Regions from separate parts of the Mesobacillus sp. QJM3NY_10 genome, predicted to be linked through region 3. Evidence: predicted binding sites of a transcription regulator. Region 3 holds the regulator's gene; each other region holds the start of a gene.

Region 1 (7,946 bases), 1.5 Mb from region 3:
TTTTCTGAACTCGCTCAAAGAGAATACCTGGAATCCACCTGAGTCTGTAAGGATGGCACGATCCCAATTCATGAATTTATGCAGGCCGCCTGCCTCCTTGATTATTTCATGACCTGGCCTTAACCATAGATGGTAAGTGTTGCTCAGGATAATTCCTGCACCCATTTGAACCAATTCTTCAGGTGACATTGTTTTAACAGTAGCCAGTGTACCTACCGGCATGAAGACAGGAGTTTCAAAGGACCCATGAGGCGTATGTACACGACCAAGCCTTGCTCCTGTTTGCTTACAGGTCTTAATTAATTCGTAACGGATTGCTGACAATGTTTAAGCTCCTTCCAGAAGTACAAATTCATTATTATTTTTCAAGCATGAAAACTATAGGATCAACATTGCATCGCCGAAGCTGAAAAAGCGATACCTTTCCTCTACTGCATGATTATAGGCATTAAGGACATTATCGCGTCCAGCCAAAGCACTCACAAGCATGATGAGCGTCGACTTCGGCAAATGGAAATTGGTAATCATCCCATCGATGGCTTTGAACTCATATCCAGGATATATGAAGATATTGGTCCAGCCATTTTCAGCGACAAATTTACCTTCATTGGCTGCGGCAATGGTTTCGAGCGTCCGCGTTGAGGTTGTTCCCACGGTAATGATACGTCCGCCCTGCTCGCGTACAGAGTTCAACAGCAATGCTGTTCCTTCAGTCACCTGGTAAAACTCAGAATGCATGTCATGCTCTTCGATCGAATCAACACTGACAGGCCTGAATGTTCCCAAACCCACGTGAAGAGTGATAAAAGCAATATGGATGCCCATTTCCTTTATTTCATCGAGCAATTCTTCTGTAAAATGCAAGCCAGCCGTAGGGGCCGCTGCAGAACCTCTTTCCCTTGCGAAAACGGTCTGGTATCTGTCCTTATCTTCCAGCTGCTCCTTGATATAAGGAGGCAGAGGCATTTCACCAAGCTGTTCCAGCACTTCATAGAAAATACCGTCAAATGAAAACTTAAGGTTCCTGCCGCCATGTTCGGCTTCCCCTGTGCATTCTGCGGTCAATAATCCATCGCCAAAGACGATTTTTGTGCCTTCCTTCACTCTTTTCGCTGGTTTGACAAGCGTTTCCCACTCATCACCCTCGAGCTGTTTCAGGAGTAGGACCTCAATTTTTGCTCCCGTGTCTTCTTTCATGCCAAAAAGCCTTGCCGGAAGAACTTTTGTGTCATTCAGGACGAGGCAATCACCCGGATTCAGATAGTTTTTGATGTTCTTGAAAACATCATGTTCTATTTTGCCCGATTCTTTATTTAAGACCATCAGCCTGCTTTCCGCTCTTTGTTCAAGCGGAGTCTGGGCAATTAGTTCCTCTGGCAAATGGAAATCAAACAAGTCTACTTTCATGTTGTCACCCTTACTAAGTTTTCTTTATATTTTGTCAATAGGCCGCTCATCTGAACCGGCCGATAAAATAAAAAATGGCTGATAGAATGATGCTTACCAGAATGGATGTCACGATTGGGAAGTAAAAGGACGTGTTGCCTTTTTTAATGACGATGTCTCCTGGCAGTCTTCCTAAATTGACAAACTGCATGATAAAGCCAATGATGAAAATGACTGCCCCCGCGATCATCACGAACTTAGCTGCACCTGTCATCGTTCAGGCACCTCCATTTCAAAATGTCGGTATACTGCCTCCGTTACAATTCTTCCCCTTGGTGTCCTCTGCAAAAACCCGATCTGCAATAAATATGGTTCATACACATCTTCAATCGTCTGTGATTCTTCGCCAATGGTTGCGGAAATAGTCTCTAAACCAACCGGTCCGCCGCGATATTTTTCAATGATGCCCTTGAGCAATTTATGGTCTATATGGTCAAGTCCCAAGCGGTCTACTTGCATCAGTTCCAATGCCTCCTGGGCAAGAGTTTGCTCTACGGCGCCATTTCCACGTACCTGTGCAAAGTCGCGTACTCGCTTCAATAAGCGGTTGGCGATCCTCGGTGTCCCTCTCGATCTTCTCGCAAGCTCCTGAGCGGCAGACCAGTCAATGTCGGTTTCCAATAGCTCAGCTGTCCTGACGACAATATCAGTAAGCTGTTTCTCATTATAGTATTCCAAACGGCTCAAAACTCCAAACCTGTCTCTTAATGGAGCTGACAACGAACCAGCGCGCGTTGTCGCACCAACAAGCGTGAACGGCGGGAGATCAAGCCTGACGGATCGGGCACTTGGCCCTTTCCCAATGACGATATCAAGGCAAAAGTCTTCCATGGCAGGATAGAGTACTTCCTCAATCGTCCTTGGGAGTCTGTGAATTTCATCAATGAACAAGACATCGCCAGGCTCCAATGCCGTCAGAATAGCTGCAAGATCTCCTGGCCTCTCAATTGCCGGTCCGGAAGTCGTCCTAAGATTGACGCCCATTTCATTGGCGATGATTGCCGCCAGCGTTGTCTTGCCCAAACCAGGCGGTCCATAGAGCAATACATGGTCCAGCGTTTCACGCCTCATTTTGGCCGCTTCAATAAACACTTCAAGATTTGCTTTTACTTTATCCTGGCCGATATATTGCCTGAGTGTCTGCGGACGCAGGCTCTGCTCAAATGAAACATCCTGGTCGCCCGCTTCACTGGAGATGATTCGTTCTTCCATCTGTTTCTCACCTTTCTAATAAGCTGGTTAACAGATCATTTTTAACACAGCGTTACTTTAATAGCTTCTGTAATGCTTTCTTGATATATTGGTCTGTCGTCAAATTTTCTTTCTTCAACTCTGGAGTGATCTTGCGAATTTCCTTTTCTGAGTAGCCCAGTGCCTTCAGTGCCAATACTGCTTCATCAAACTCAGTCGACTGGCTTATGGTTGCTGCAACCTCGTCCGAATTGAAAAGGTTAGGGAAGTAATCTGGCACAAGGTCATGCAGCTTTCCCTTTAAATCAAGGATCATTTGTCTCGCAGTCTTCTTGCCGACTCCAGGGAATTTGACCAAGAACGATTCATCTTCATTTTCAATTGCCTGAACCACTTGACCCGGTTCTCCGGACGCAAGGATGGCCAGTGCCCCTTTCGGACCGATTCCCGAGACATTCAAAAGTCTTGTGAAAAGTGCTTTTTCCTCACGATTCTTAAAACCATAGAGGGCCATCAGATCTTCTCTGACATAATGATATGTAAAAATACAAATCTCTTTACCTGCTTCTTTCGTGAATACAAATGGATTTGGTGTCATGATCTGATATCCAATCCCTCTATTTTCAATGACTATATATTCAGGACCGACGAAATCGACGGTACCTTTTATGAATTCATACAATACTCTCGCCCCTCTGCTTTGCTGTAACTCATTTTAACATACTCTTTTAAAAGGTATGAATAAAAATATACAAAAAGGCGAACGTATGATCATTTTTATAAGAAAAGCGCAAGCGCCTTGGTCAGCCCCGACAAGCGCTGGAGGGCCTGACAGTGAAGTCGCTCTTTGACTTCATTGGCAGGACCGAAATCGAAAAGTATAGCCGACTGTCCAGAAACACAGAAACTGGAGACTTCGACAAAGAAGCGCTTTTTGCTTCTGCCGGCGGAGTTGAAGTTTCGGAGTTTCTAGGAGGCGACACTAGACAAGCGTCTCGAGGGGCTAGGCGCTGGAGCTAGACACTAATCTAAGTGGATAAATTTTTACTTTCCAGTAATAAAATCTCTCCGAAACCTTAGGAAACACAAATAAGAGCCAGTCAGCCCGGCTCTTCACTGTTTTCCCTCACCGTATATGGTTTAAAAGTCTCTAATACCTCTTCATAGCATTGTTTATTACGGATTGGAATCCCTTTTTTCAATTGATCTCGTTTAATACTTTCAAGTCTGCCAAGATCGATTTGAAAAAACGATTGAATGATATTCGAACCATCAGGCCTTCCATTAAAAATAGTAAGTACCCCTTCATCTGACAACCCGAAATACCCATTTGCCTTCAATAGCGGCGATATATCATCATGTTCCTGTCTGAACACAGCCTTTTCCGCTTCGATATCTACTAGCTGCCATTCATCATATTTGGCCCAAAAGTCTTCCATTGACCAAATCGTTTCCTCAATACGTTCCTCACTCATTTCACCATCAAGATAAACTCTTTGCAAAATGATTGTGACCTTAAGAGGTTCATTGATTTCATGGACTGCTTCTTCAGGCTTCTCAGCAAAAACCGGCTTTGTCTGAAGTACTAAACTGTATCCCGATAGACCCATTAGGAGCATAACAGCTGTACTGAACGCTTTTAATAATTGGATTGAAGCCATTGCTGTCCACCTCTCTTATTTGCTAAAATTTGTTCGATTTCTTTTCCAATAATAGTTTAGCCAAAATTATCTTATTTATCCTTTCTAGAAAAGAGCAGAAAAAGAGAAGGCAAGATGTCACTCTGCCTTCTACCTGTGATTATGGGTTGAAGTTAATGCTTTCTCTCGGATTCCCATTCTTCCGGTCATAATCAATATTCCTTGACCTGCTGAAGGTTCCCTCATCCTCGATGATACGCAGCTCTCTGCCTTCAATATATGGAAGGACTGCCTTCCTGATTTTCTTGTTTGTTTGTTTTTTCAATGACTTATCTTTATAAGTCACGGCAACTTCAACTTCCCTGCCAAACAAAACAGATCTCACTTTATCAACATTGTCGACAGACTCTGCAGCAATACCTACTTTCCGAGCCAATTTGTTATCTTGTTCGGTATTATTGTAGATCCTTGCCTGGCCGCTTCCCCTGTGCTCACTTAGATGTCCGTGATAATTCAAATCACCGCGGCTATATTTATTATCTCTTTGGAAAAAGTTATGGTCATGATCGGAACGAGGGACGGTTGGATTCGGAGGGTTGCCATTTTCATCACGCGACTGGAGCATCCTCCGCTTCCGGTTTTCTCCAGCTGTTCCCTCTTTCCCAAAATTATGGTCAAAAATTTCCGTGATTGCACCTTCTCGATCATCCATCACGTCAATTTCATTCCCTTTTTCATTCGAGTAATAGCCAAGTGGCTGCCCACCATCGGCATTCTGGCTTTGAACAGCGGCATCATCATTTCCGTTACAAGCCGTCAATCCTATTGTGAGCAAGGAAGCTAAAGGTACGAGCAACTTTTTGTTCAATCGAAAAACCCCCATCTAGCTAAAATGAGCACTTTTTACATGCTCATTATTAGAGTGCGGATGGGGCTGGATTTTCATTCTGACAGATACGTCCAAAAACCTAATCATTCAATCTTGATTTAACTTCTTCCTGGAATTGTTTCCTTTGCTGAAACTGACCGACAGTCATTTCAACGATTGGTGCCAGGCTATACGGATGTGTCTGGTTTCTGTCCCGTAACAAGCGGTTCCATTCCCTTAAAATATCTGCAGGATACAATAGCCCGTATAAAAAGGCGTCAGAATCCAACCATTTATTCAAATGGTTTATTTTTTCCAGTGATTCAAACTGCCAATCCAAAAAAGGCAGGATACGGTTTGCATACTGCAGCATATCATATGCTCTTGATCCAGAGCTAATTAAATCAAAATCAATTAAGTATAGCTTGCCTTCCTTTGATCGAAGAAAATTGTGATGAGCTACATCTCCATGGAGGATTGCTGGTGGCCCTGTTTCAAGCTCACTTTTCAATTTCACAAAATTCCTCAGTGAAAAATCCGCCCATTCCAGCAGCTCTTCGATTATGGCTTTTTTTACATAGAAATTAACTCCTGAGAGGTTTTTTGTAAATTCAGTCTTTCGATGTCGCCATTTTCGGGCTAAATCTGTTTTCGGCAGCATACCAGCATATGAAGGAACTAGAACAGAAGTATGGTCATGGAAGCTATTCAGAAGTTCAACGCCTTTCTCTCTGTCAGCTTTGACCCCGTAATCAAAGCGCTTTTCATGGTGGTCAATATATTCAATACAACCATAGTATGACCCATGGAAATGAAGAGGATCTTTATTTTGATTATAAAATCGGTAGGAATGGTGAAAACCGGACTTTCGTAGAGATGAAGTAAACGCTTCTTGAATTTTTAACTTCCGCAGATCTTTATAACCCTTTAAGATAAAACGCGTTTTCACCGTTTCAACGAGATAGACATTTCCTCTTAATTGAGTCATCTCTTTGATTTCAACGTCAAGTTCGCTTGTTAAATAAGAGAAGAGACGATTGAAAAAATAATCGTCTCCACCTCTCTTGATGTTAATATTCATTGCTCTCTTCATCTTCGAAACGCGGCATCGGCATACCATAGCCTCCACCCATCGGACCTGCTCCATAAGGATTCATGAATCCCTGAGGACCCATGCCCATCTGGTATCCTTGATGAGGGTTCATATGCATTCCTGGAGCTCCTGGATAGCCTTGGTGCATCATCATATGGTGAGGGTGGTGCATGCCTGCTCCCATCATGCCATAAGGATTACCCATTTGTCCCCCGCAGCCACAATCATAGCCGGCACCCTGCACTGCCTGCTTAGGCATCATTGGCTGCTTCATCATTCCGCCCACCTGCGGCATTTGATTATCCATCATTCCACCGACCTGTGGCATCATCGGCATTTGATTATCCATCATTCCACCAACCTGTGGCATCATCGGCATTTGATTATCCATCATTCCGCCTACCTGTGGCATTTGATGCGGCATCTGACCCTGCATCATTCCGCCTACCTGCGGCATTTGATGCGGCATCTGACCCTGCATCATTCCACCAACTTGTGGCATTTGGTTTTCCATCATTCCACCGACCTGTGGCATCATCGGCATCTGGCCCTGCATCATTCCACCAACTTGTGGCATTTGGTTTTCCATCATTCCACCCACTTGCGGCATCATCGGCATTTGGCCCTGCATCATTCCACCAACTTGTGGCATTTGGTTTTCCATCATTCCACCGACCTGTGGCATCATCGGCATCTGGCCCTGCATCATTCCGCCTACCTGTGGCATTTGGTTATCCATCATTCCTCCAACATGTGGCATCTGAGGCATTGGCATTTCTGATGATTCGTCATCCATCATTCCGCCTACCTGTGGCATTTGCTGATTATCCATCATTCCGCCTACCTGTGGCTGCAATGGCATTTGATCCTCCATCGCTCCCGCTACCTGCGGCATATATGGCATCGGTTGCTGATATCCCTGCTCATACGGCGGGCAATATCCCGGCCCAGGCATTACAGGTGAAATCGGTACACCATGGAAAGTAGGACCTGTCATTTGTGGTGCTCCATAATGAGGCATATTTTCTCCCATACCCGCGCTTAATGGCATTTGCATCTGCGCAAAGGATGACGATTCCATATCTTCGGCTGGCATTGCCATATTTGGCATCATTCCCGGGTACTGGGACATTCCCTGTACCTGAGGGTATGGCATTTGCTGTCCTGGATGGCCATATGCAGGACCTGTCATGGAAGGCGCACCTGGATAACAGTTATAAGGATAAGGGATCATCGGCTGCTGGTAACCTCCTTGAACGAATGGCATCATTGATGGTGATTCATCCATGAAATCATTCTTATCAATTTTTATATCGGGCTTTATTTCTGATTTCACATTTGGTTTCATCTCAGCTTTTGGCAGCTGAGGCTTTACCTCTTGCTTAACCTGTGGTTTGACCTGCTGCTTGACCGGAGCCTTGACTTCAGGCTTTACCTCTGGTTTGATTTCCGGGAAGATATTATCTGGCTTGGGCGGGAGCTGTGGCTTTAGCTCTTGTTTTGGCTGCGGTTTTGGCTGTGGCTTTGGCTGTGGTGGCATCTGCATATTAGCCATATTCATCATATAGTAATTGTTAATATCAATCTCCGGCTTTATTTGTACTGGCATCTTAGGTTTATATGGTTTAACCGGCTCTTCCTTTGGAACAGGTTTAGGCATTTCCTTTTTCGGCTGTTCCTTAACGGGAGCCTCTTTTGGCGCTTCCTT
Region 2 (7,946 bases), 650 kb from region 3:
TCGTGCGGCTGCTTGGGGCAAGCTTTATGCCTTTTGACTGCAAAAGCTCCCGGTCATCATCCGCAAAAATTCCCTCCTCCGACATCTTCGCAGGCAGAACACCTTCATTGACACCGATCACAAATGCGACCTTAACATCGGCAAGCCTTGTTTTTTCAAGGTCGGCAACCAATATCTGGTCAATTGCCGGTGGAATGAGTGAGAATCTTAAAGATTCAAAGCCAGCATCAAGAATCGTCACGAACTTTTTAGGCACAACTTTCGTGTCACCAAGCATCTCGACGAATTGATCAAGCAGGTTGATCACTGCATTCCAGGCCTGCTCATGCTCTCTCGCCTCTACCAGCTTGCCTTCCTGCTCAGCCGCCATTCTCCATGCTTCGAGCTTAGCCGGAATATCAAGCTCTTCCATGAATAAATAGACTGCTTCCGAAAGCTTCCTTCCCGTGTCAGCGCGCTTCAAGCGGCGGGCCATCCGCAGCAGCGGAGAAGTAATCAACAGCCGCAGATCATTCAGTTCCTGTTCTGTCTGTTTTTCTGCATCTGTCTGGGCCACACTGTCATACTCAAGGCCGCGGATCCTTCGGTATTTCCAACGTTCTTTTTTCGTCCATTTAACTCCCTGGATGCCATATGCAAGTACATAGTTCTCCAGCACATCCATCTGTTCGCGCATCTTGTTCAGATTAATGCCATCCGGAAACAATAAGTCAGTTTTTACAGCCCGGAAAATAGGTTCATAACGCCAGTTACCCAATACCGTTTCAAGGCTGGAACGGACCAGCTCAATCAATGGATGATGAAGCATATTCCGCTTCTGGTCGATAAAGTATGGAAGCCCATAATCATCAAAGATCGTTTCAAGCACTTCGCGATATTCGCTGCCTCTCATCAAAACCGCAATATCACGGTAACGGTAACCATTATCCCTTGCAAGTCCGAGAATCTTGCGCGCAACTCCTTCAAGTTCTGCCCTTCTGTTGGCAGCCTGGGCGATATGGATCGCAGCCTCTCCGTTATATTTAACGGCAGGCCTGGAATCAAATTCTCTTTCAAGGTGCTGAAGGGATTCATCCTGCCAACGTCTCTGCTCTGTCAACACGACATCTTCTTCCAGCTCATAGCCTTTTGTCCTAATCATGTCATACAGTGTTGAACAGGTTTCTCCAGTTATCCTGAATAAATGCAGCTCGTCAGGCTGAGCATCTTTAAAACCCTGGTCGACGGGTAGCGCAATCGTCACCCTTTTACATGTGCCGATCAGCTGGTCAATAATCATCAATTCAAGGGGAGTGAAGCTGTAAAAACCATCGATGTATACTTCCGCATTTTTTAAATATTGTGAGGCAGGGATTTTCTCGGCAAGCAGTTTAAAGTAATCCTCTGAATCGATATATTTGCCGAATAGTTCATCTTCAAATTGACGATAGACTAACTCAAGATCATGGACTTTATCCTTCAGCGCTTTATTGCCTGCGGAGCTTTCCTCCATTTTTCCAGTGAGCTCATCCGGGTTAATCGCATAGCGTTTGAACTCAATCAGCATCTGCTCCATCTGCTGGACAAATCCATTTTTATCCGCTGCCTTTTGGAAGATTTTCAAATCATCTTTTTTATCCTCAATGATCTTGCGGATCATCATGCTGATCCCGACGCTATCCAAATGCTGGCGAGTATATCCGCCTGTTTCCTGCAGGATTCTCCAGGCAAGGCGCGGAAAGCTGAATACCTGCCCCCTGATCATCCCCCCAAGCTCAGGGTCAGTGGACAATCTGTATTCGGAAAGGAATGACATTTGTTCAGGAACAAGATAAACTACCGGATCCCCCTGGGGGTCGAAAATGAGCCTGTCCTTGATTTCATTTATGATCATCTCGGTCTTGCCGCTTCCCGAGCGCCCGAGTACTAAACGTACAGACATCTGACTTCCCCTTTCTCTCTTAAAATATCTATCTCTGTATCACTTTTAAAATTGAAAAAGGCGCTTCATATTCATGCGCCTTCTCCATACCAAACGATTGTTCTATATATCATTCATTATACCTTTTTTTCAGGCCATTTTGGAAGCAGGAAGCCCGTTAATTTTTGCCAAAACAACCTGCAAAATCAACGGTGGCTTCATATGTTAGTGATGGCAGGTGATATACATGAAATCCATGTCCTTTTTTTACAAGGCTTCCATCTTACTGACAATTTGCGCCATCATGGTCGCAAGTAATATTTATACGCTGATTCCCATTTATTCCGTTCTTGCGGATGACCTATTGATCGCCGAATCCCACGTTGTCCTGGCCGGAGGGCTATTTACTTTTTTCTATGCCTGCGGACTGCTTTCATTCGGGCCGGTATCCGATTTCACAGGGAGAAGGAAAATCCTCGTGTTCGGACTTTTGGCCTCAGCACTGACGACACTGGGCGTCGGCTTTTCTGCAGGATCCGCCAGTTTGTGGATCGCCCGTTCGCTCCAGGGAATCACTCTGGCTACCTTCGCTTCAGTTGCTTTCGCCTACTCCTATGATGTATTCAATTTTCGGCAGAGGACCATCCTTGTTGTACTGATCAATACTGGATTTTTGATTGCTGGAATCTTCGGGCAGGTTGCCAGTGACTTTCTGGCCGATGTTTTTTCCTGGAACAGCGTCTTCTTTTTCTTCTCAGCTGTCTATTTTATTCTGTTTGCTGCCGCTTTTTTCCTGCTGAAAGAATCACCACCACAGACGGTAGAAAGCAAGCCTTTATGGAGAATCTTTTTTCAATTGTTAAAAGAGCCTCGGTTGATGAAATGCTATAGTATTTCATTCTCACTGTTGTTTGCGATTATCGCTTTCTATGATGCAATTGGCCGTTATTTTAACGGTCCTGAATCAGACCTGCTGATGATCCGGCTTGTTGGATTGATTGGCGCTTCTCTTTCCCTCTTCACAGGTAAACTGATGGATCGATGGGGCGAGTTGCGGACATTAATGTTCGGATTGGCCATCGGGTCAACAAGCGCGCTCCTGCTGCTTTTCTTCCATTCTACCGGAGCTTTGATTTTCTTCTCCATCTTTTTTGTTTCATCGATTTCACTCGTCATCCCGACCGTCATTACCTTGATTGGCTTTTACGGCAGCAGCCAGCGGGCAAAAGCATTGTCGCTCTATTCGTTTATCCTGCTGACCGGCGCCAGCCTCGCTCCGCCAGTTGCTGCTCTCCTGCCATTCAGCGGAGTCATGATTCTTTTGTCTTCACTCTTCTTTGTTAATATCGGACTTTGCATATTAATTCAAAAAAAGGCATTTCAGTCAGCAAATGCTGGCTGAAATGCCTTTCTTCTATTTTAGCTGACAGGCTTTTGGCCGGAAGTAGACAACGCATCTTCTTTCAGTTGCTTTTTATCAATTTTCCCGACATGTGTCTTGGGCATCTGGCCAATGGTATGGATTACTTTCGGAATTTTATAGCCGCCGAGCTTCTTCCTGCAATGCATTTTGGCTTCCTGCTCCTCCAGAACGGCTCCCTCTTCAAGAACAATGAACGCAGTCACGACTTCTCCCCATTTTGTATCCGGCATACCGACCACGGCAGCCTCACGGATAGAAGGATGGGAACAGATCCAGTGTTCAATCTCGAGCGGGTACACATTTTCACCGCCCGTGATGATCATCTCTTTTTTTCGGCCGACAATATAGTAATAGCCATCTCTATCTCTTTTCGCTAGGTCACCTGTATAGAGCCAGCCATCCTTCAATGTGTCTTCGGTCGCGTTCTTATTTTTCCAGTAAAAAGAAAATGCATGATTCCCCTGGATGGCGAGTTCACCGACCTCATCCGCTCCAGTCTCGTTGCCGTCTTCATTCAGGATCCTGATATTATGGAACAACATCGGCTTGCCCACTGAGCCCCTTTTTACATCCGCCTCTGAAGGGTCTATGTAAAAATTATTTGGGCCAGCCTCTGTCAGTCCATACCCTTCCTTAAAGGCAATACCCTTCTGTTTGTAAGCTTCATAAATTTCGAGCGGGCATGGCGCTCCCCCTGATAAAAATAGCTTTATATCCTTGAATACTGCCTTATGAAAGGAATCAGATTTTACAAGCATATGGTGCATCGTCGGGACAAACAGGACAATTGTGCATTGATGCTGTATTAAATTTTTAATTGCGCTTTCCGGTGTGAAATCATTGGCCAGGACGACGGTGCCCCCTGCCATCAGGATCGGAACGGAAAGAGCATTCAGCCCTCCCGTGTGGAATAATGGTAAATATGTCACCGTTCGGTCTTCATTCGTCAGATTCCAGCTGGCGATCGTGGAAATGCTATTCCAGATGATTGCCCGATGTGACAGAACAACCCCTTTTGGCTTTCCCGTCGTTCCGCCTGTATAAATCATCGCAAGCGGATCTTCTTCCTCCACTTTCACCTTTTCAGCATCTTGGCTAACATTTACGTCAAACAGCTGGTCGTAACGTGAGCTGTTGATTTGGATGCAACGATCCTCGTGTTCCCAAATCATTGTCACTTCTTTCGTGAAATTGGAATGGAATCCCAGCAAACTGGGTTCACAGTCTTTTATGATATATGCCAGCTCATCGAGGGATAGCCGCCAATTCAGCGGCACAAAAATGGCGCCAATTTTCCCGCAGGCGAACAGCAAATCAAAGTAACTGATTCCGTTCAGCGCAAGCAGCGCAACCCTGTCGCCTTTTTTGACACCCTTTTCACCAAGCCACACCGCGATTGCTTTCGCCCGATCATTGACTTCCCTGTATGACCATTCCTGATCCGTCCCTGCATCGGCAATCGCAGCTGCATCAGGTGTCAATCCCGCTCTAGATTCAAGCCAGTCGAGCTCCCACCTCACCGCAATCTCTCCTTCACTCGTCATGATGGGTTAATTTTAAGAAAAGGGAGTTACAGTATAGTTACATATGCAAAAGACACCACAGCATCAGCTATGGTGTCAAAATTTTATAAGCCACTTAACTCTTCTTCCGTAAATATCCCCATGCTTTTCACATGGTTCCTCGCTTCAGCATCACCCAGTTTGTAGACCATCGCGTAAATTTCCTTCATCGCAAAGTCATATTCAGCATGTTCACGGTCCGGGTCCTTGAAAGGATGCAGATGAGAATTTCCGTATGTTGCCCAGTCTGCTTTATAGTTAATCTCCAGGTATTCGCGCAGATCCTTGATTTCTTCCCCTGTCGCGATTAACGTGAATAAATGGCCCTCTGGCTCAGCCGGCGTGTCCAGGACCTCACCGCTTTCTATATTAAAATAGTACTTCTGCTTTGTTTCTTCCATGTACAGCACCTCATCCTTTTTTAATACCATTTACCACTTTTGGAGGGGATTTAACCCTAAAGTGATTACAGGGAAGCAAAAGGTTGGATATGCAATGCAGTTTTGGCATTTTAGAGCACATTTTGGCCAATTGCAGTGGGAACAATTAGTTTTAATACCAGTTGGGACAGTTTTAATACCAGTTGAATCGGTTTTAATACCAGTTGGGACAGTTTTAATACCAGTTGAATCGGTTTTAATACCAGTTGGGAAGATTTATTTACGGTTGAAACAAATTTATATACGGTTGTCTAAGTTTTATTAACGGTCGAGATCATTATATTTACGGTTAGCTCGAATATATTTACGGTTGAGCTATTTTTTCTGCGAATTCGAAGTTTTAACCGTTGAAAAAGGTTTTAATCCTCGTTGGCACAAATTTAATCCCCGTTGAAGGAGTTTTAATCCCCTTTGCAGCGGTTTTTATCCCCGTTGGTGAAGCTTTATTCCCCGTTATAAAAGTTTAACTACCCTTCCTACCCCCAAAATAAAAAAGCGCAACAAGTGCGCTTTTACAGTTACATCATGATCCCGCCATCGACATGAAGCGTCGTGCCGTTTACATATTTTGATTCGTCCGAAGCGAGGAACAAATAGGCGTTGGCAATGTCCTCTGGCAAACCAAGCCTGCCTAGCGGGACAAGCATTTTCATTTGTTCAATCACTTTATCTGGAACCTTGGCTGTCATGCCAGTCTCGATAAAACCTGGAGCTACAGCATTGACGTTGATGCCTTTGCGGCCGAGTTCTTTTGCCCATGTTTTCGTCATCCCGACGACTCCGGCTTTTGTTGCTGCGTAGTTTGTCTGTCCCACGTTGCCATATATGCCCGAAACTGATGATGTATTGATGATTCTCCCTGAACCTTGCTGAACCATCGCTGGCACAACCGCCTGGGCACAATTGAATACGCCAGTCAGATTGACATCAACGACTTTTTGAAAGTCCTCTGCCGAAAGCTTATGAAGCATCCCATCCCTGGTGATGCCTGCATTATTTATTAAAATATCAATTTTGCCAAAGTGTCCTAAAACGTTTTGGACCAACGAGTCTACGCTGGCCCTTTCGGCAACGTTCACCTGAAAAAAAGCGACATCATAGCCCTCAGCAGACAGTTCAGCTTCACGCTTTGTTCCTGTTTCCTCATCAAAGTCAGCCATTGCAATCCTGGCACCTTCACGGGCAAAAGTCTTTGCAGCAGCAAGCCCAATTCCGTTCGCTGCACCTGTAATAATCGCTACCTTATCTTTCAATCTCATAAATACACCTTCCTACTCTGCTAAAAATCCTTCGATATGCTGCAATAGCTGGTCCAGGTCATCCACTAATGGCGAATGGCCGCAATTTTTCAGTTCCACAAACTTTGCCCGCCCTGCAAAATCCTCGATAATTTCTTCTGCCATCCTTTTAGTGACAACAAGATCCCGGTCACCGCGGAGCACAAGCACAGGAGTCTGGATATCCTTTACCTGGTCTGTTCCATCCTTCAACCCATTATTTAAAGAACTGATATTAAAATTATTAAGAGAATGGTAGACTTCAGCCAAGTTACGTTGTGTCAGCATATCATCAACATACTCATCATAATGCCGTTCTTCCGGCTGACGATCGGTATAAATCAACATATTCCACATTGCCTTTAAAAATCCTCTATTATGCTGGTCATAGGCCGTCTGGACGGCAACCGTTTTACCAGTATCCGCTTTTACATCCTCATAAGTAACCAGCCGGTTATTTACATCTGGCAGACCCTCTGCACTAGTCCCGAAGAACGGATATCCTCTTGTCGATGCAGAAGCGAGCAGCACAAGTTTTTCACAATAACCTGGATAATCAGCGGCGAATTGCATCCCTACTGCTCCTCCCGTCGACCAGCCAACAAGTGCAAAATTCTTCAACCCCATTTCATCTACAAACAACTTTACATCATCGGAAAAATCCTTGATGGACATGATTGGCTTGTGATAGCTGGACTCACCGAATCCCCGCAGGTCAACCGCAAAAATTTTATATTCAGGATCTATCTGATCAATCAATATGTCCCAGTGTTTGGATGATGTCATGTTGCCGTGGATCAAAAGAACATTTTTGGTTCCGCCATCTCGTTCCCTATACGCGAACGTTTCCCCATTCTGCAAATCAACTTTCTTCAATTCCACTGCTGTTTTTTCCATTACAGCACACCCTTTCCCCAACGAATGGTTGTTGCGCCCCATGCATAGCCTATCCCTGCACTGACAAGAACAGCTACATCCCCGTCCTTCAATTTCCCTGCCTTTTCTGCCAGTTCCAGCGACAGGATCTGGTCAATCTGTCCAATATGCCCATAGTCTTCGAGGTAGATAGAGTTTTCTTCCGCAAGACCTAGCTCCCTCAATACAAAATCATGTGCCGACCGCTTCATGTGTAACATCCCGACGTAGGAGATATCTTTTTCGGAAAACCCGCTTTTTTCCACGGACCGATAGATGACCTTCAGGAAATTAGCCATCGACTTTTGCTCGAGCCGTTCTTTCATTCCCTGAGGATCGAGAACATCAAGCTGGTACAGACCTCGCTCCAGATTCTCTGCTGAAATCGGGTTTTTTGTCCCGCCGGCTAACACGACGACATCCTCGGAA
Region 3 (7,946 bases):
TCATTTCTCCTCACTTTTTAAACTAACTTACAGAATTCTCTCTTATCCCTGAATAATCGTCAGGATTTTCCTGACGGATGATGTAATCATTTCTTTTCATACTTCTTGTACTCCCTCCATATCAAGTTGGAAGTTTTAGATTCCGAGTCAGTAAATTCTTTATAATATTGTTTTTCATTTTCGCCTGACATTAATCCATCTCACTTGTTTCACATGCATAAAAACTCCTATCAATTAGGTTCAGGATTATTTTAACAGTTAGTTCCTAATAATGGAATTGTGGTTTTTACCTATATTTTATATTTCATTTCTTTCACTAAATGACTGATTATCTGTTATGATAAAAGCTGGCTTTTTTGCCGGAATCAATAGTCGAGGAGAACCTGAATGACAAATAAACTTCCATTTACAATAAGTAAAAACGATACATTCTTTGATTTATTAGGGGATTACATTGGTGATGTCTTTTACGATATTTTGCCTGAAAAGGGCTATGAACTCCGTGATGAGCAGATTTATATGGCATTCCAGGTGGAGCAGGCCTTTAAGAATAAAGGAATTGTTTTCGCCGAAGCTGGCGTCGGCACCGGAAAAACCTTCGTCTATCTCATTTATGCCATTCTATACGCAAGATACATGGGCAAGCCGGCGATTGTCTCCTGCTCTGATGAAACACTGATCGAGCAGCTCGTAAAAGAGGGCGGGGATATCGAAAAGCTCGAAAAGGCGTTAGGGTTGAAGGTCGATGTCCGATTGGCAAAAGCGAGAGAGCAGTATGTGTGCGTGAAGAAGCTTGATGACCTTTCAAACACATCAAATGAAAAAGAAATCCTGGACGTCCATGACCAGCTGCCAGATTTCATCTTTGATGAAGGGGTCTCTATGAATTCATTCACTCGTTATGGCGACCGAAAAGAATATCCATGGGTCACGAATGAAAAATGGGCATCAATGGCCTGGGATCCCCTTCAGCAATGCTCAACTTGCAGTTGGCGTCACCGCTGCGGCCAAACATTGAACCGTGATTACTATCGTCATGCAGGCGATTTGATTATCTGCTCACATGACTTTTACATGGAGCATGTCTGGACGAAAGATTCTCGTAAACGGGAAGGGCAGATGCCATTGCTTCCAGAAGCAAGTACAGTGATTTTTGATGAGGGGCACTTGCTTGAGTTCGCAGCGCAAAAGGGGCTCACATACAGGTTCAACTCACAAACTTTGACAACTGTACTGACGGGATATATGCACCAGGACGTTCGAGAGGAATCTCTTTACTTAATTGAGGATATTATAGAGCTTCATGATGCATGGTTTGACCTTTTAGTGGAAAATTCTTCTTCAATAGAAGGGTCTAATCGAAAAGAAGTACCAATGCTGCCGAGTATCAGGAGAAATGCAGAAACCCTGGAGAAAAAGGTTTCCGATTTAATGGACCAGCTAGTATTTGACTCGGAAATGTTCCTGATTGACGAATACCATTTAAAAATCATGGAAGAATACCTCGAGTTTTTTGCATATGGTCTTTCAATTTTCTTAAAGAACGACGAAGGGATTTTCTGGCTAGAAGAGAATGAAGTGCAAACATCTCTAGTCATCATGCCTCGACTCGTTGAGGATATATTGAAAAAAGAAGTATTTGCCCAAAACATCCCGTTTGTATTTTCTTCAGCGACCCTGTCCCAGGCTGGAGACTTCAGCTATATAGCGAAAAGCCTTGGAATTGAAACATACTCATCCTTTACTGTAGCTTCACCATTCGACTATGAAAAGCAAATGGAATTCGTAGCACACATCGAGGATGATGAACTAAAGAAATGGAACAAAATAGGGGACGACATTATTAGTAAGAATGGCAGCTCGCTTGTACTGTTCTCTTCTATGCAAGAAATGGAACGATTCCGGGCATGGACTGAAAAACAAGAATGGAGTTTCCCTATCTTGTTTGAGGGAGACCGCGAAATCAGTGAAACCGTAAAGGAATTCCAGAATGACGTCGATTCTGTTCTCTGTTCCTTCAACCTGTGGGAAGGCCTTGACGTACCAGGAGAGTCACTGATTCAAGTCATCATTTCGTCATTGCCATTCCCGCCTCATGACCCAGTCTTCCAGGCGAAAAGAAAGCATGCGGATCATCCAGCTGCTGAGGTAGATATACCCTATATGCTCCTACGCCTAAGACAAGGAATGGGACGATTGATCAGAACCAATCAAGATAGCGGAACCGTACATGTATGGCTTAATCAAAATCAAAAAGCTGCGTACTATGAAGAGTTAAAAGGTGTACTGCCTGTTCAAAATATTCAATGGAAATAAAAAGATCCCGAAAGGACTAATCCTTTCGGGATTTTTCTGGCTGGATAAGAAAGTATAAAATTTTCACTTCGAGAATTGTCCAGCTCCAGCGCCTAGCCCCTCGAGTCGCTTCGGTCCTGCCAATGAAGTCAAAGAACGACTTCACTGTCAGGACCTCCAGCGCTTGTCGGGGCTGACCAAGGCGCTGGAGCTTTTCTTATAGGTGTTAGTCTCTGCAACCGCACTTTCTGCGTCGGCGGTCACGATCGTCATCTCGATCATCCCGTGCACCGGCTACTAAATCCTCGATCAAACAACGGCGCACAGCACGGCAAAGGTCATCAAAATCAACAGTTGCCCTGACTCTGTCTCTGTCACGGTTAGGGTAAAATACGCCTGCTACATCATTGTCATTACGATTGTATCCCATTAGAAACTCAACTCCTTTCCATCATGAAAGATACTTACACAATATCTTATGTGGAGAAGGACAAGTTGTTAGGGTCTCTACCTATTTTTCTAATAAATGTGCTAGTCTCATATGATAAAAGTTCAATAGAAAGAAAAAAAGCAAGCGGAGCCCGCTTGCTTTTTTAATGCATATGCCGGTATACACCGATTACTTTACCAAGTATGGATACGTTACGTAGGATGATTGGATCCATCGTAGGGTTTTCCGGCTGGAGCCTGAAATAATCCTTTTCCTTGAAGAAACGCTTAACTGTTGCTTCATCATCCTCTGTCATTGCTACAACAATGTCTCCGTTATTAGCAGTCTTTTGCTGCTTAACAATAACATAGTCACCGTCGAGGATGCCTGCTTCAATCATACTGTCACCCATGATTTCAAGCATGAAAACCTGCTCATCATGTGGAACAAGGCGATCAGGAAGAGGGAAGTACTCTTCTACATTTTCAATGGCTGTGATCGGCATACCAGCTGTTACTTTACCGACAACAGGTACATTAACCACTTTATATTTAGGAATGCGGCTATCTTCTTCTATTTCCAGGATTTCTATTGCACGCGGCTTAGTAGGATCGCGTCGGATCAAGCCTTTGCTCTCAAGTCTTGCAAGGTGTCCGTGGACAGTGGAGCTTGATGCAAGCCCAACCGCTTCACCGATTTCGCGTACAGATGGCGGATACCCTTTTTTCTTGACTTCGCCTTTTATGAATTCAAATATATCTTGTTGCCGCTTAGATAACTTTGTCATATTTACGCACCTCGTATATTTTCTTGTCCTAATTATACCATGTCTATTCCACAGATACAAACATAAGTTCGAATTTTTGAGTTGACACGAAACAAACGTTCGATTTATAATAAAATTAATTAACCGAACATACATTCGTTAAGGGGTGCCGTAAATGAAAAAACTTTGGGAAAACTATTCATATGCCTTGATCCTGCTTGCAGTCAGCTTAATCTTTTCATTCGTAGCAAAAGCGCAATTAAATAACGAAGATGCATACATAACTGTTACTATAGAAGAAGGACAATCACTGTGGGAAATTGCAGAGGTGTTTGCCAGCGAACATAATTTTACCGAAAATGAATTCGTTAGCTGGGTAGAAAAAGAAAACGGAATTATTGGGGAAATAGTCTTTCCGGGAGATGAACTGGTAATCCCTGTTGTGGCTGAACAGATGGAGCCTACCCAGATTGCCGGAGCAGAAAGATAGATTGGACTAGAATAAGGTGACAACATGAAAGCAATCATTTATTGCCGCGTAAGTACAACGAAGGAAACGCAGGAAACTTCGCTGGTCAGGCAGGAAGAAGAGTTACTGCGTCTGGCAAGCAGTTATGGTTTTGAAGTAGCGAGTATTATTAAAGAAAAAGCTAGTGGCTATGATCTTGAAAGGGAAGGGATCCTGGAACTGCTGGAATTGATCAAGGACAAGAATATAGGGGCATTGCTCATCCAGGATGAAACAAGACTTGGAAGAGGTAATGCCAAGGTTGCGATTCTTCATTGTATCCTAAAAGAAAATGTAAAATTATATAGTGTCTCCCATAGTGGAGAACTCCAGCTTTCTGAATCAGATTCCATGGTGCTGCAGATTGTCAGTATGGTGGAAGAGTATCAGAGGAAAATCCATAATATTAAGATTAAACGTGGCATGAAACGAGCGATTGAGCATGGTTATAAGCCACAGCGCAATCTGAAAAATCAAGGTGAGCATTCCGGCCGTGACCGGAAAGAGATGCCGGTTGAGGAAATCGTCAAGCTGCGGAATAATGGATTGACATTTGCTGAAATTGCCGCCACATTAAGAGGATTTGGGTACGATGTATCTAAGGCAACAGTGAACCGAAGATACCTTGAGTTCATAGAGACAAAAGAATAACGAAGCTCTAATCTTGTAAAATCGCAAGAATTTTAGTAAGATGTCATTTGACGTAATTTTTTACAAAGGAGCTTTACAATGCTATCAAGTGATAAAATTGCTAGAATCAATGAACTGGCAAGGAAAGCAAAATCATCTAAGTTGACGGAAGAAGAAGCAAAGGAACAGACGAAGCTTCGTGCAGAATATCTCCAGTCTTTCCGGTCTTCTATGCTCAATACACTTAAAGGTGTTACCATTGTGGATCCAGAAGGCAATGACGTTACGCCTGATAAGCTCAAGGAAGAAAAAGCGAAGAATAAGCTTCATTAAATATATACTAATTTGGAATACATGCGACATGTATTCCATTTTTATTTTGTTGTATTTATGATAAATAATCGACTAGTTTGTTTCATCTCCCTAAATAAGTGGAAATTAGACTCAGGTAAGATCCAGAGGTAATAATGCGTCGCACTAAAAATCACTTCTTTGGATTTTTTTCACCCACAAAGGCGATCATTTACATATCAACAGCGAGTTTGTGTCAAAATAGATAACAATACGGCCATTTCTGTCTCTTTCAGGCACAATTTGTTGTATAATAATTTCTCTCGCTATAATATTAAGGATGTAGCCAGTACCTATAGAAAGGATGTATTTAATGTTTAAAGAAATTGATATGCTTTCAATTGATTCCATTCGTACCTTATCAATTGATGCAATTGAAAAGGCAAATTCCGGCCACCCAGGCATGCCAATGGGGGCAGCTCCAATGGCATACACATTGTGGACTCGTTACATGAACATCAACCCTAAAAACCCAGAATGGTTTAACCGCGATCGTTTTGTATTGTCTGCTGGACACGGTTCAATGCTGTTATACAGCTTGCTGCACCTTGCAGGATATGATCTGACAATGGATGATATTAAACAGTTCCGCCAGTGGGGCAGCAAGACTCCAGGACACCCTGAGTTCGGTCACACTGCTGGTGTAGACGCGACAACTGGACCACTTGGCCAGGGAATTGCTATGGCAGTTGGTATGGCAATGGCTGAACGCCATCTTGCTGCTGTTTACAATAAAGATAACTATAATCTCGTTGATCACTATACATACAGCATTTGCGGTGACGGCGATCTAATGGAGGGTGTATCTGCTGAAGCAGCATCACTGGCAGCTCACTTGAAGCTAGGCAGAATGATCGTGCTTTATGATTCAAACGATATTTCTCTGGATGGAGATCTTGATAAGTCATTCTCAGAAAGTGTTGAAGGTAGATTCAAATCATATGGCTGGCAATACATTCGCGTCGAAGATGGCAACAACCTTGAAGAAATCGCAAAAGCAATTGAAGAAGCTAAGACAGATGAAGATCGTCCTACTATGATTGAAGTAAAGACTGTCATTGGTTATGGTTCACCAAACCTTTCAGGTAAATCGGATGTTCACGGCGCTCCACTAGGTGCTGATGAATTGAAGCTTACTAAGGAAGCTTATAAATGGACTTTTGAAGAAGACTTCCATGTTCCAAGTGAAGTATATGATCACTTCAAACAGCAAATCGTTAATAAAGGTGAACAAGCGGAACAGGCTTGGAACGAGCTTTTCGCAAAATATAAGAGTGAATATCCTGAACTGGGAGCCCAGCTTGAGAAGGCAATGAAGGGTGAGTTAGTAGAAGGATGGGATAAAGACATTCCTGTATACGAGGAAGGAAAGAGTCTTGCGAGCCGAGCTTCCTCTGGAGAAGCACTTAACGGAATCGCGAAAAACCTTCCTTACCTGGTCGGTGGATCGGCTGACCTTGCCGGATCAAACAAAACAATGATCAAAGGATCAGGTGACTTCTTCCCGGGTTCATTCGAAGGGCGTAACATCTGGTTTGGTGTTCGTGAATTCGCTATGGGTGCTGCGATGAACGGTATGGCACTTCACGGTGGACTTAAGGTATTTGGCGGAACATTCTTCGTGTTCTCCGACTATTTAAAGCCGGCAATCAGACTTGCTGCATTAATGGGCTTGCCTGTAACATACGTATTCACACATGACAGCATTGCGGTAGGGGAAGATGGTCCTACCCACGAACCAGTTGAGCAGCTTGCTGGACTTCGCGCTATGCCGAACCTGTCAGTCATCCGTCCTGCAGATGGTAACGAAACAGCGGCAGCGTGGAAGCTTTCAATTGAATCAACTAAGACACCTACAGCTCTTGTGTTGACTCGCCAAAACTTGCCAACAATCAAAGATACTGACAAGAATGCTTACGAAGGCGTATCTAAAGGTGCTTACGTCATTTCTCCAGCTGGAAAAGACAATGCTGATGCATTGCTTCTAGCAGCAGGTTCAGAAGTCGGCCTTGCCGTGAAAGCACAGGAGGCTTTAGCTTCTGAAGGCATCGACGTTGCTGTTGTGAGCATGCCTTCATGGGATCGCTTCGAACAGCAGTCCAAGGAATACAAAGAAAGTGTTATTCCGAAGTCTGTCAAAAAGCGCCTTGGAATCGAGATGGGCTCTTCACTAGGCTGGCACCGTTACGTTGGTGACGAGGGTGAAGTACTTGCGATCGATACATTTGGTGCATCTGCTCCAGGCGAAAAGATCTTAGAAGAGTACGGTTTCTCCGTTAACAATGTAGTAGCACGCGTAAAGGCATTGCTTGAGCAAAACTAATTAACATTTAAAATGACGAGTATGGAATTTGATTCCGTACTCGTTTTTTTGTAAATTATAAAATAATTTCAATGTGGATAACTATACGGGTTTTCTTAATCCAGCTCCAGCGCCTAGCCCCTCGAGTCGCTTCGGTCCGCCCAATGAAGTCAAAGAACGACTTCACTGGTCGGCCCTCCAGCGCTTGTCGGGGCTGAACAAGGCGCTTGCGCTTTTTGTTCTTAGATACCAGTTTGATCTCCTTGCTGTACGGGCAAGATAAATCATTGTATTATAATGGAAAATGTGGTAGGATTAAAAAAAGAACAGATGTTCCTATTTTAAAAAAGAGGTGCTGTCATGATAACAGGTATTGTTCCTTATCTAGTAACAAATGGAAATGGCCAGGAGGCAGTGAAATTTTATCAGCATGCATTAGGTGCAGAAGTCATCAGTCTGCAGACATTTGGAGAGATGCCTCCCAATCCAGAGTATCCGCTTCCTGAAGAGGCAAAAGATCGGGTCCTGAATGCACAATTGAAAATTGGTAACGCCAGCTTAATGTTATCGGATACTTTCCCCGGCCATCCATACCAGCTTGGATCCCAGGTAACGATAGCAATTTTAATCGATGATGCATCAGAAGCAAAAGAAATATTTGATC
Region 4 (7,946 bases), 2.3 Mb from region 3:
CCTTTTCGTATCCATCCTCTTCATCTCCTTAAAAATTAATACGCTCGGGAACCTGAGAAGTTTCATTTCTTTATGAAAATAGTTCGACAAATTGTCATGTAACCCCTTGTAAAAAACAAGTTCCTGCTGGTGAAAGTTGTGTGAATAAGGGATATGGGGGATTTCCTTAGGTTTTAGCGGCAGAGCAAATTGCGGCTTCGCTTCATTAGTGACCTCTTTTTCCATTTCCTTGTTATTTCGGGCGCCAATAAGCTTCATTGGTGACCTCCTTTTCCACTTTCTTGCAGTTTAGGGCGTCAATGGGCTTCATTGGTGACTTCTTTTCCCATTTTCACGCAGTTTGGGGCACCAATGGGCTTCGTTGAAAGAATACTTTTACCTTAATTCATTACCTGGAAAAATTATTCTCTTACTCAACCCCATTAATTGCACGACAAATCATGATAATTGCTCGAAGATATGTGTTAATTGCACGGTTGTTGATCATAATTGCACCGATAGTCATCATAATTGCACCATTTACCTAATATTGGAATAAAAGGCCACTCCACAAAAAAGAAAAACCCTTCCTGATGGGAAGGGCTATGCATTGCTTGTGCTTTTTTCTTTTTCCTCGATTTGTTCTTTCATCCGCTGTCTGTCTCGTTCCAAAATAGGCTTCAGGTACCTGCCTGTATAGGAGTCCTCAACCTCGGCGATTTTTTCCGGTGTTCCGGTGGCAACGATTGTACCGCCGCGGTCACCGCCTTCGGGTCCGAGGTCGACGATGTAGTCGGCGGCTTTGATGACATCGAGATTGTGCTCAATTACGAGTACGGTGTCGCCATTTTCAACGAGACGCTGCAGGACTGTCAGCAGACGGGCAATGTCATCGACATGCAAGCCGGTTGTTGGCTCGTCCAAAATATACAGAGAACGGCCGGTGGAACGGCGGTGCAGCTCGGATGCCAGCTTGACGCGCTGCGCTTCCCCTCCGGAAAGGGTCGTCGCTGGCTGGCCAAGTGTGATATAGCCGAGTCCGACATCGTATATCGTCTGCAGCTTGCGGGCGATTTTCGGGATATTAGCAAAGAATTCAACCGCTGCCTCAACTGTCATATCAAGGATATCGGAAATGTTTTTGCCTTTATACTTAACCTCCAGTGTTTCGCGGTTGTAGCGTTTGCCGTGGCACACTTCACATGGGACGTACACATCCGGCAGGAAGTGCATCTCGATTTTAATGATTCCATCACCGCGGCATGCTTCACAACGTCCACCTTTTACATTGAAGCTAAAGCGTCCCTTTTTATAGCCGCGGACCTTTGCTTCGTTGGTCGATGCGAACACATCGCGGATATCATCAAACACGCCAGTATAGGTAGCAGGGTTTGATCTTGGTGTACGGCCGATTGGAGACTGGTCAATATCGATGACCTTATCAAGATGGTCGACGCCCTTGATCTCCCTGAATTCACCTGGCTTGCTTTTTGCCCGGTGAATCTTCATCGCGAGCGATTTGTGCAGGATCTCATTGATCAGTGTGCTTTTACCGGAACCGGAAACACCTGTCACGGCCATGAAGGTTCCAAGCGGGAACTTCACATTGACATTTTTAAGATTGTTTTCCTTGGCGCCTTTGATTTCGATATAACGGCCATCCGGTTTGCGGCGCTCAATTGGCAGCGGGATGAACTTTTTACCTGACAAGTACTGACCTGTCAGTGAGTTTGGATCATCCATAACCTCTGCTGGGGTTCCCTGGGAGATGATTTCACCACCATGGACACCTGCTCCAGGACCGATATCAATCAGGTGGTCCGCCGCGAGCATCGTATCTTCGTCATGCTCAACGACAATCAGCGTATTGCCAATGTCTCGCATGTTTTTCAGCGTATCGATCAGTCTGTCATTGTCGCGCTGATGAAGACCAATGGATGGCTCATCAAGGATATACAAGACACCAGTGAGGCGTGAGCCAATTTGGGTTGCCAGCCTGATCCGCTGGGCCTCACCACCGGATAGCGTTCCAGCCGCGCGGCTCATCGTCAGGTAATCCAACCCAACATTGATCAAGAAGCCAAGACGTTCCGTAATCTCACGGAAAATCATATTAGCAATCTTCATTTCTTTTTCCGAAAGCTCAAGACTCTGGAAAAATTGGTGTGCTTCCTCTACCGACAATGCCGTCACTTCACCGATATGGCGGCCGTCAACAAGAACAGCTAGCGTTTCACGCTTCAGCCTGTATCCTTTACAAGTTGGGCAGGCATGCTCGCCCATATACTTTTCCATCTGCTCGCGGATATAATCAGATCCTGTTTCCTTATAGCGGCGCTCTATATTTTTAAGGACACCCTCGAAAACAATATAGTTTTCACGAACCTGGCCCCAGTCATTTTCATAGCGGAAATAAATCCGGTCTTTGTCTGAGCCGTAAAGGATTTTATCCATTTCGTGATCTTGGAGGTCTTTTACCGGTACGTCCATATCGATTCCATAATGATTGCAGATCGCCTCAAGAAGTTGCGGGTAATACTGTGAGCTTGTCGGTTCCCACGGAGCGATTGCATGCTGTTTTAATGAAAGCTCCTTGTTCGGAACGACTAAATCAACGTCTACCTCCAGCTTAGCACCGAGACCGTCACATTCAGGGCATGCGCCAAATGGGCTGTTGAATGAGAACATCCGGGGCTCAAGCTCGCCGATCGAGAAGCCGCAAATCGGGCAGGCATGGTTTTCGCTGAACATCAATTCTTCTTCCCCGATTACATCAATCAGCACATTGCCGTCCCCTAATTTGAGCGCGGCTTCCAACGAATCCGCCAATCGGGCAGCAATCCCTTCCTTGACGACAATCCGGTCGATGACAACTTCAATCGAATGCTTCTTGTTTTTCTCCAGCTCAATTTCGTCTCCGAGGTCATACATCTCACCGTCAATACGGACACGGACATAGCCTTGTTTTTTCACATCTTCAAGAACTTTGACGTGTGTCCCCTTCCTTCCGGAAACAAGCGGAGCAAGGATCTGCAGCTTTGTCCTTTCAGGATATTCGAGCACACGGTCGACCATCTGCTCGATTGTCTGCGATGAAATCTCTATATTATGCACCGGGCAGGTTGGCCGTCCCACCCTAGCGAATAGCAAACGCAAATAATCATAAATCTCTGTCACCGTACCAACTGTTGAACGGGGATTTCGGCTCGTCGTTTTCTGGTCGATCGATATCGCCGGGGACAATCCTTCAATTGAATCTACGTCCGGCTTGTCCATCTGGCCGAGGAACTGGCGAGCGTAGGCAGACAATGATTCTACATAACGGCGCTGCCCTTCAGCATAGATGGTGTCGAACGCCAGCGAGGACTTTCCTGAACCGGAAAGTCCTGTCAGCACGACAAGCTTATCTCTCGGAATGGTGACATCTATATTTTTCAAGTTATGAGCTCTGGCGCCCTTAACTATCAGTTTATCCATAGCCATGTTATCGTCATCCTTCCGCTTTTAACTCAAGAATGAGGTCACGCAACTCGGCTGCCCGTTCGAAATTGAGAGCCTTTGCCGCATCCTTCATTTCTCTTTCCATATTGAATATTACCTGCTCGCGCTCTTTCTTTGTGAGCTTCTTCATACCCTCTGACGGATTGTAGTCTTCTTGTTCCTCTGCAGCCATCGTTGCGCGAATCACATCGCGAATCTCCTTCTGGATGGTCTGGGGTGTGATGCCATGTTTTTCATTATATGCTTCCTGGATGGCACGGCGGCGCGTCGTCTCACCGATCGCCAGCTCCATCGAGTTCGTCATCTTGTCTGCATACATGATGACATGCCCGCGTTCATTCCTGGCTGCACGGCCCATTGTCTGGATGAGTGATCTTTCAGAACGGAGGAAGCCTTCCTTATCGGCATCGAGAATGGCCACGAGTGAAACTTCAGGAATATCAAGTCCTTCTCTTAGCAGATTGATTCCGACGAGAACATCATATTTGCCAAGCCGCAGCTCGCGGATGATTTCAATCCGTTCCAGGGTTTTGATTTCAGAGTGTAAATACTGCACTTTTATGCCAATTTCCTTCAAATAATCGGTCAGGTCCTCGGACATCTTTTTCGTTAATGTCGTGATCAGCACTCGTTCATTACGGTTGGCTCGTTCCTGGATTTCGCCAATCAGGTCGTCAATCTGGCCCTCAATTGGTCGTACATCGATGGTCGGATCAAGCAAACCTGTCGGACGGATGATCTGCTGTACCATTTCTGGAGTGTGCTCCAATTCATATGGACCAGGTGTAGCTGATACAAAGACTGCCTGATTAATATGTTTCTCAAATTCAGGAAATGTGAGCGGACGATTATCCATTGCCGACGGCAGGCGGAAACCGTGGTCAACCAGCACCTGTTTTCGAGCCTGGTCTCCATTAAACATTCCCCTTATTTGCGGCAATGTAACATGCGACTCATCAACAACAATCAAAAAGTCATCCGGGAAGTAATCAAGCAAAGTATATGGAGTCGCACCAGCAGGTCTTAAGGTCAGATGGCGCGAATAGTTTTCGATGCCGGAGCAGAAGCCCATCTCACGCATCATCTCAAGGTCATACCTTGTGCGCTGTTCGAGCCTTTGTGCCTCAAGAAGCTTTTCTTCGGCGCGCATTACTTCCAGTCGCTCTTCCAGCTCTTTTTCGATGTTCTCGATCGCAACCCTCAGCTTTTCCTCACGGGTTACGAAGTGGGAAGCTGGGAAAATCGCTACATGGTCACGTTCGCCGATGATCTCGCCAGTCAGCGCATCAACCTCACGGATCCGGTCAATCTCATCGCCAAAGAACTCGACCCTCATGCAATGCTCGTCACGTGAGACCGGGAAAATCTCGACGACATCGCCGCGGACACGGAACGTCCCGCGTTTGAAGTCGATATCATTTCGTTCATACTGGATATCGACCAGCTTGTGGAGCAGCTTGTTCCGCTCAATTTCCATACCTGTCCGGAGTGACACGACCATGTCGCGGTATTCATCCGGATTACCGAGACCGTAAATGCAGGAAACACTGGCAATGATGATGACATCCTTGCGCTCGAATAGCGACGATGTAGCCGAGTGGCGCAGCTTGTCAATCTCATCATTGATGCTCGCGTCCTTTTCAATGAATGTATCCGTCTGCGGCACGTAAGCCTCTGGCTGATAGTAATCATAGTAACTGACGAAATACTCAACCGCGTTGTTCGGGAAAAATTCCTTGAACTCGCTGTACAGCTGGCCGGCAAGGGTTTTATTATGGGCGATGACAAGCGTCGGCTTGTTCACTTCCTTGATCACATTGGAAATCGTGAACGTCTTCCCTGTTCCTGTCGCGCCAAGAAGCGTCTGATGCTTCTTGTTATCGCGAATTCCTTGTACCAGCTCTTTAATTGCCGCAGGCTGGTCTCCCTGCGGAGAATACTTCGAGACTAATTCAAATTGGTCCTTCACAGAAAAGCCTCCTGTAATTTAAATTTCTAGGCTCTTTTCGTAAACTTAGTCGCATTCTTTGATTCAGAAACTTTTTCAAAAAGAGCTTTCCTATATATAAGCCTTACATAGTTGTCAAAAAGTCATATCCTCATTCTACCACAAAGAAGGGAAAACAAACCAACAAAACGCGAACAAACATTCGAATTAGTTTCTAAGTTTTATAAGGTGATGCTGGAGATTGTCGAATCCTCGTTAATCAAACGTTTGATTGAAGTGGACTTATTCCTTTTACAATAAGAAAAACCCGCCGGACACAATCCGACAGGCTTACTTTTTAAATTATGACTGCTTCTTGTTGCGCTTCATCATCCTGTTAGCAAAATAGAAACCGACAGTCAATGAAAAGGCATCGACGACAATCAGCAGGAAGGAATCTGTATACCCTTTATAAACAGAAGCCGCAATCAACGCAACCGTCAATACGAGCGCAAGGATGTGGTTATAGGCAACCCTTGTGAAAAACACAACCATGAAACCAGGCAGGAACAGTGCGGACAAATATTTCAGCACCAATTGATTAAACACCTCATTCAGAGAAATAACGAAAATTTAGAATCATCTTTTTAAAATATAACTTTTTTAGAGGCTGGTTACAAGAAACATCCTCTTAAAAGAAGTTTGTTTTCGCATTGATTGTTGCTTTTACTAAATCAGCATAAAAAAAGGCTGTTTCCGTAAAGAGTGTTGTTAAAATGAGAAAAGAGCATGCAAATTTAATACCGACCTACAAAATGGGGATATATTACGTTAAAATCGGCTTTAGGAGAATGGCAACGTTACCTCCAATTTTGTATTTAAAAGCAACAAAGTTTGAGAAAAGAGCCTAAAAGAAAAAGCATGCGGATGCATGCTCATTATTTATATATTCACTTCACTTAAAACCTTGGTCGCCCAGTCACTCGCCTCGCCATAGAGCCTGAATAGCTCTTCCACCGGCATAGTGGTTGGATTGAAGGTCAGCTCCACATCTTCGTGAAAGGCGTGTTCGATGTCTTTTAAAAATTGGAGCATGACGTATTCGTCGTTCTTTTCACCGGATAAGGCATCTTTCAGCTCATTGCTTAACGGCAGGTCTTTTAGCAGTTCCTCCATCGGATGGTGCAGTAAGGAATCCATCAAGGAAAACATACCAAGCAGGAAGTATTTTGACGCCAGCACTTCTCTGCCTACCTTCCTGCCGATCAATTCGCCTAGTTTCCCGCGCTTTAGCGATAGCTCGATGATTTCCCGTTCCTTGGTACCGCCCGAACCTTTGTCGGCTCCCCTGATCGCCAAAACATAAATCCATTTTTTGATTTCATTGAGTCCTAATAGAATGATGGCTTGCTTTATGGAGGAAACCTCATTCCTTGGCCTGAAAACCGGGTTATTGATCAGCCTCAGAAGTTTATAGGAAAGAGAAATATCCTTTTCGATAACGTCCTTAATCTTTTCAAGATCAGGCTCTGGACTCTCGATTTCTTTTAAAATCTGAAAATACGAATGATAGTAGGATGGGATATCATAGCTGTTCAGGATCACAGGTTTGCTAAAATAAAAACCCTGGAAATAGACGAATCCGTCTTCTTTTGCCTCAATGTACTCTTCAATCGTTTCGACTTTTTCAGCAAGAAACTGAATGTTATGCTCCTTAATAAAACGGATCATTTCCTGCCTGTCACTTCGGCTTGTCGTCCGGAAATCAATCTTGATAATATCTACATAATCTAAAATTCGAACAGTCAAGTCGTTCCACTGCGAAACAAAGAAATCGTCAAGCGCAATCGTGTATCCATGCTCCTTCAGTTCTTTGCAAATCCCCAGGATGTCTTCATTCAGCTCCACAGTTTCCAGGATCTCGACAACGATGGATAAGGGATTGAAATAGGAAGGCACACCCAGTTTTAATAGTTTATCAGTAAAATTGATAAAACAAGGCTTGCCATTCGATAATTCTTTGATACCAATATTCAAGAAACTATTTACGATTACATCTGTTGTAGCCTGGTCCCCATCAGTGTGCTGATAATTATTGACCGAGCTGTTCCTGTATAGCAATTCATAAGCAACTGTCTTTTCATTTATATCAAATATAGGCTGCCTCGCAACATAAGTATCCATAAAGACTCCTCCCGCGGACGTGAGACGATATTTCTGTAAATATTAAACAATACTATTGTAGGAAAAATATACTATTATTTTACAAGTATTACAAGAGTCTAAAGTATTTACCATATATTGCAGGCTTTTTCATAATAAATTCATTCAGTGAGGCGTTTGATTTTTTTACGGATGGACTCTCTTGTCCGCCCGAGCATATCAGAGATCTCTGCCAGCGTTTTTCCGCAGCAGTACCATTCAAGGACGAGATTTTCTTCGTGCTTGGTCCATGCTTTGTAATTCGTTACTTGCCGTGGAATTTTACGTTCTTCTGCTACCCAATAGGGTTCAGGAGGAAGTGCGTCAGGTTCGAGCT

Evidence for each region. The regulator LexA, encoded in region 3, represses DNA repair genes until DNA is damaged. The targets are predictions, from matches to a motif close to CGAACATATGTTCG.
Region 1: ruvA (Holliday junction branch migration protein RuvA) is a predicted target of LexA. The motif match lies at 3,398-3,411, and genes of this name have one in related genera.
Region 2: addB (helicase-exonuclease AddAB subunit AddB) is a predicted target of LexA. The motif match lies at 2,012-2,025, and genes of this name have one in related genera.
Region 4: uvrB (excinuclease ABC subunit UvrB) is a predicted target of LexA. The motif match lies at 5,620-5,633, and genes of this name have one in related genera.

The regions. Positions count from the first base shown of each region.
Region 1 is NZ_CM149675.1:3,464,375-3,472,320, forward strand. It holds gene tgt (tRNA guanosine(34) transglycosylase Tgt) at 1-324, opposite strand, end outside; gene queA (tRNA preQ1(34) S-adenosylmethionine ribosyltransferase-isomerase QueA) at 379-1,407, opposite strand; gene AC0VX7_RS17520 (DUF2905 domain-containing protein) at 1,454-1,660, opposite strand; gene ruvB (Holliday junction branch migration DNA helicase RuvB) at 1,657-2,658, opposite strand; gene ruvA (Holliday junction branch migration protein RuvA) at 2,711-3,319, opposite strand; gene AC0VX7_RS17535 (BofC C-terminal domain-containing protein) at 3,738-4,298, opposite strand; gene AC0VX7_RS17540 (YhcN/YlaJ family sporulation lipoprotein) at 4,438-5,145, opposite strand; gene AC0VX7_RS17545 (phosphotransferase) at 5,246-6,226, opposite strand.
Region 2 is NZ_CM149675.1:1,308,742-1,316,687, reverse strand. It holds gene addB (helicase-exonuclease AddAB subunit AddB) at 1-1,921, opposite strand, end outside; gene AC0VX7_RS06610 (MFS transporter) at 2,148-3,302, shown strand; gene AC0VX7_RS06605 (class I adenylate-forming enzyme family protein) at 3,320-4,843, opposite strand; gene AC0VX7_RS06600 (hydrolase) at 4,951-5,286, opposite strand; gene fabG (3-oxoacyl-ACP reductase FabG) at 5,844-6,584, opposite strand; gene phaZ (intracellular short-chain-length polyhydroxyalkanoate depolymerase) at 6,597-7,499, opposite strand; gene AC0VX7_RS06585 (3-oxoacyl-ACP synthase) at 7,499-7,946, opposite strand, start outside.
Region 3 is NZ_CM149675.1:1,960,605-1,968,550, forward strand. It holds gene AC0VX7_RS09700 (ATP-dependent DNA helicase) at 388-2,316, shown strand; gene AC0VX7_RS09705 (hypothetical protein) at 2,522-2,725, opposite strand; gene lexA (transcriptional repressor LexA) at 2,889-3,512, opposite strand; gene yneA (cell division suppressor protein YneA) at 3,667-3,981, shown strand; gene AC0VX7_RS09720 (YneB family resolvase-like protein) at 4,006-4,650, shown strand; gene AC0VX7_RS09725 (DUF896 domain-containing protein) at 4,729-4,962, shown strand; gene tkt (transketolase) at 5,294-7,303, shown strand; gene AC0VX7_RS09735 (VOC family protein) at 7,643-7,946, shown strand, end outside.
Region 4 is NZ_CM149675.1:4,217,564-4,225,509, forward strand. It holds gene AC0VX7_RS21345 (magnetosome magnetite crystal formation protein family) at 1-258, opposite strand, end outside; gene uvrA (excinuclease ABC subunit UvrA) at 583-3,462, opposite strand; gene uvrB (excinuclease ABC subunit UvrB) at 3,470-5,449, opposite strand; gene AC0VX7_RS21360 (CsbA family protein) at 5,771-6,004, opposite strand; gene AC0VX7_RS21365 (EAL and HDOD domain-containing protein) at 6,350-7,591, opposite strand; gene AC0VX7_RS21370 (helix-turn-helix domain-containing protein) at 7,732-7,946, opposite strand, start outside.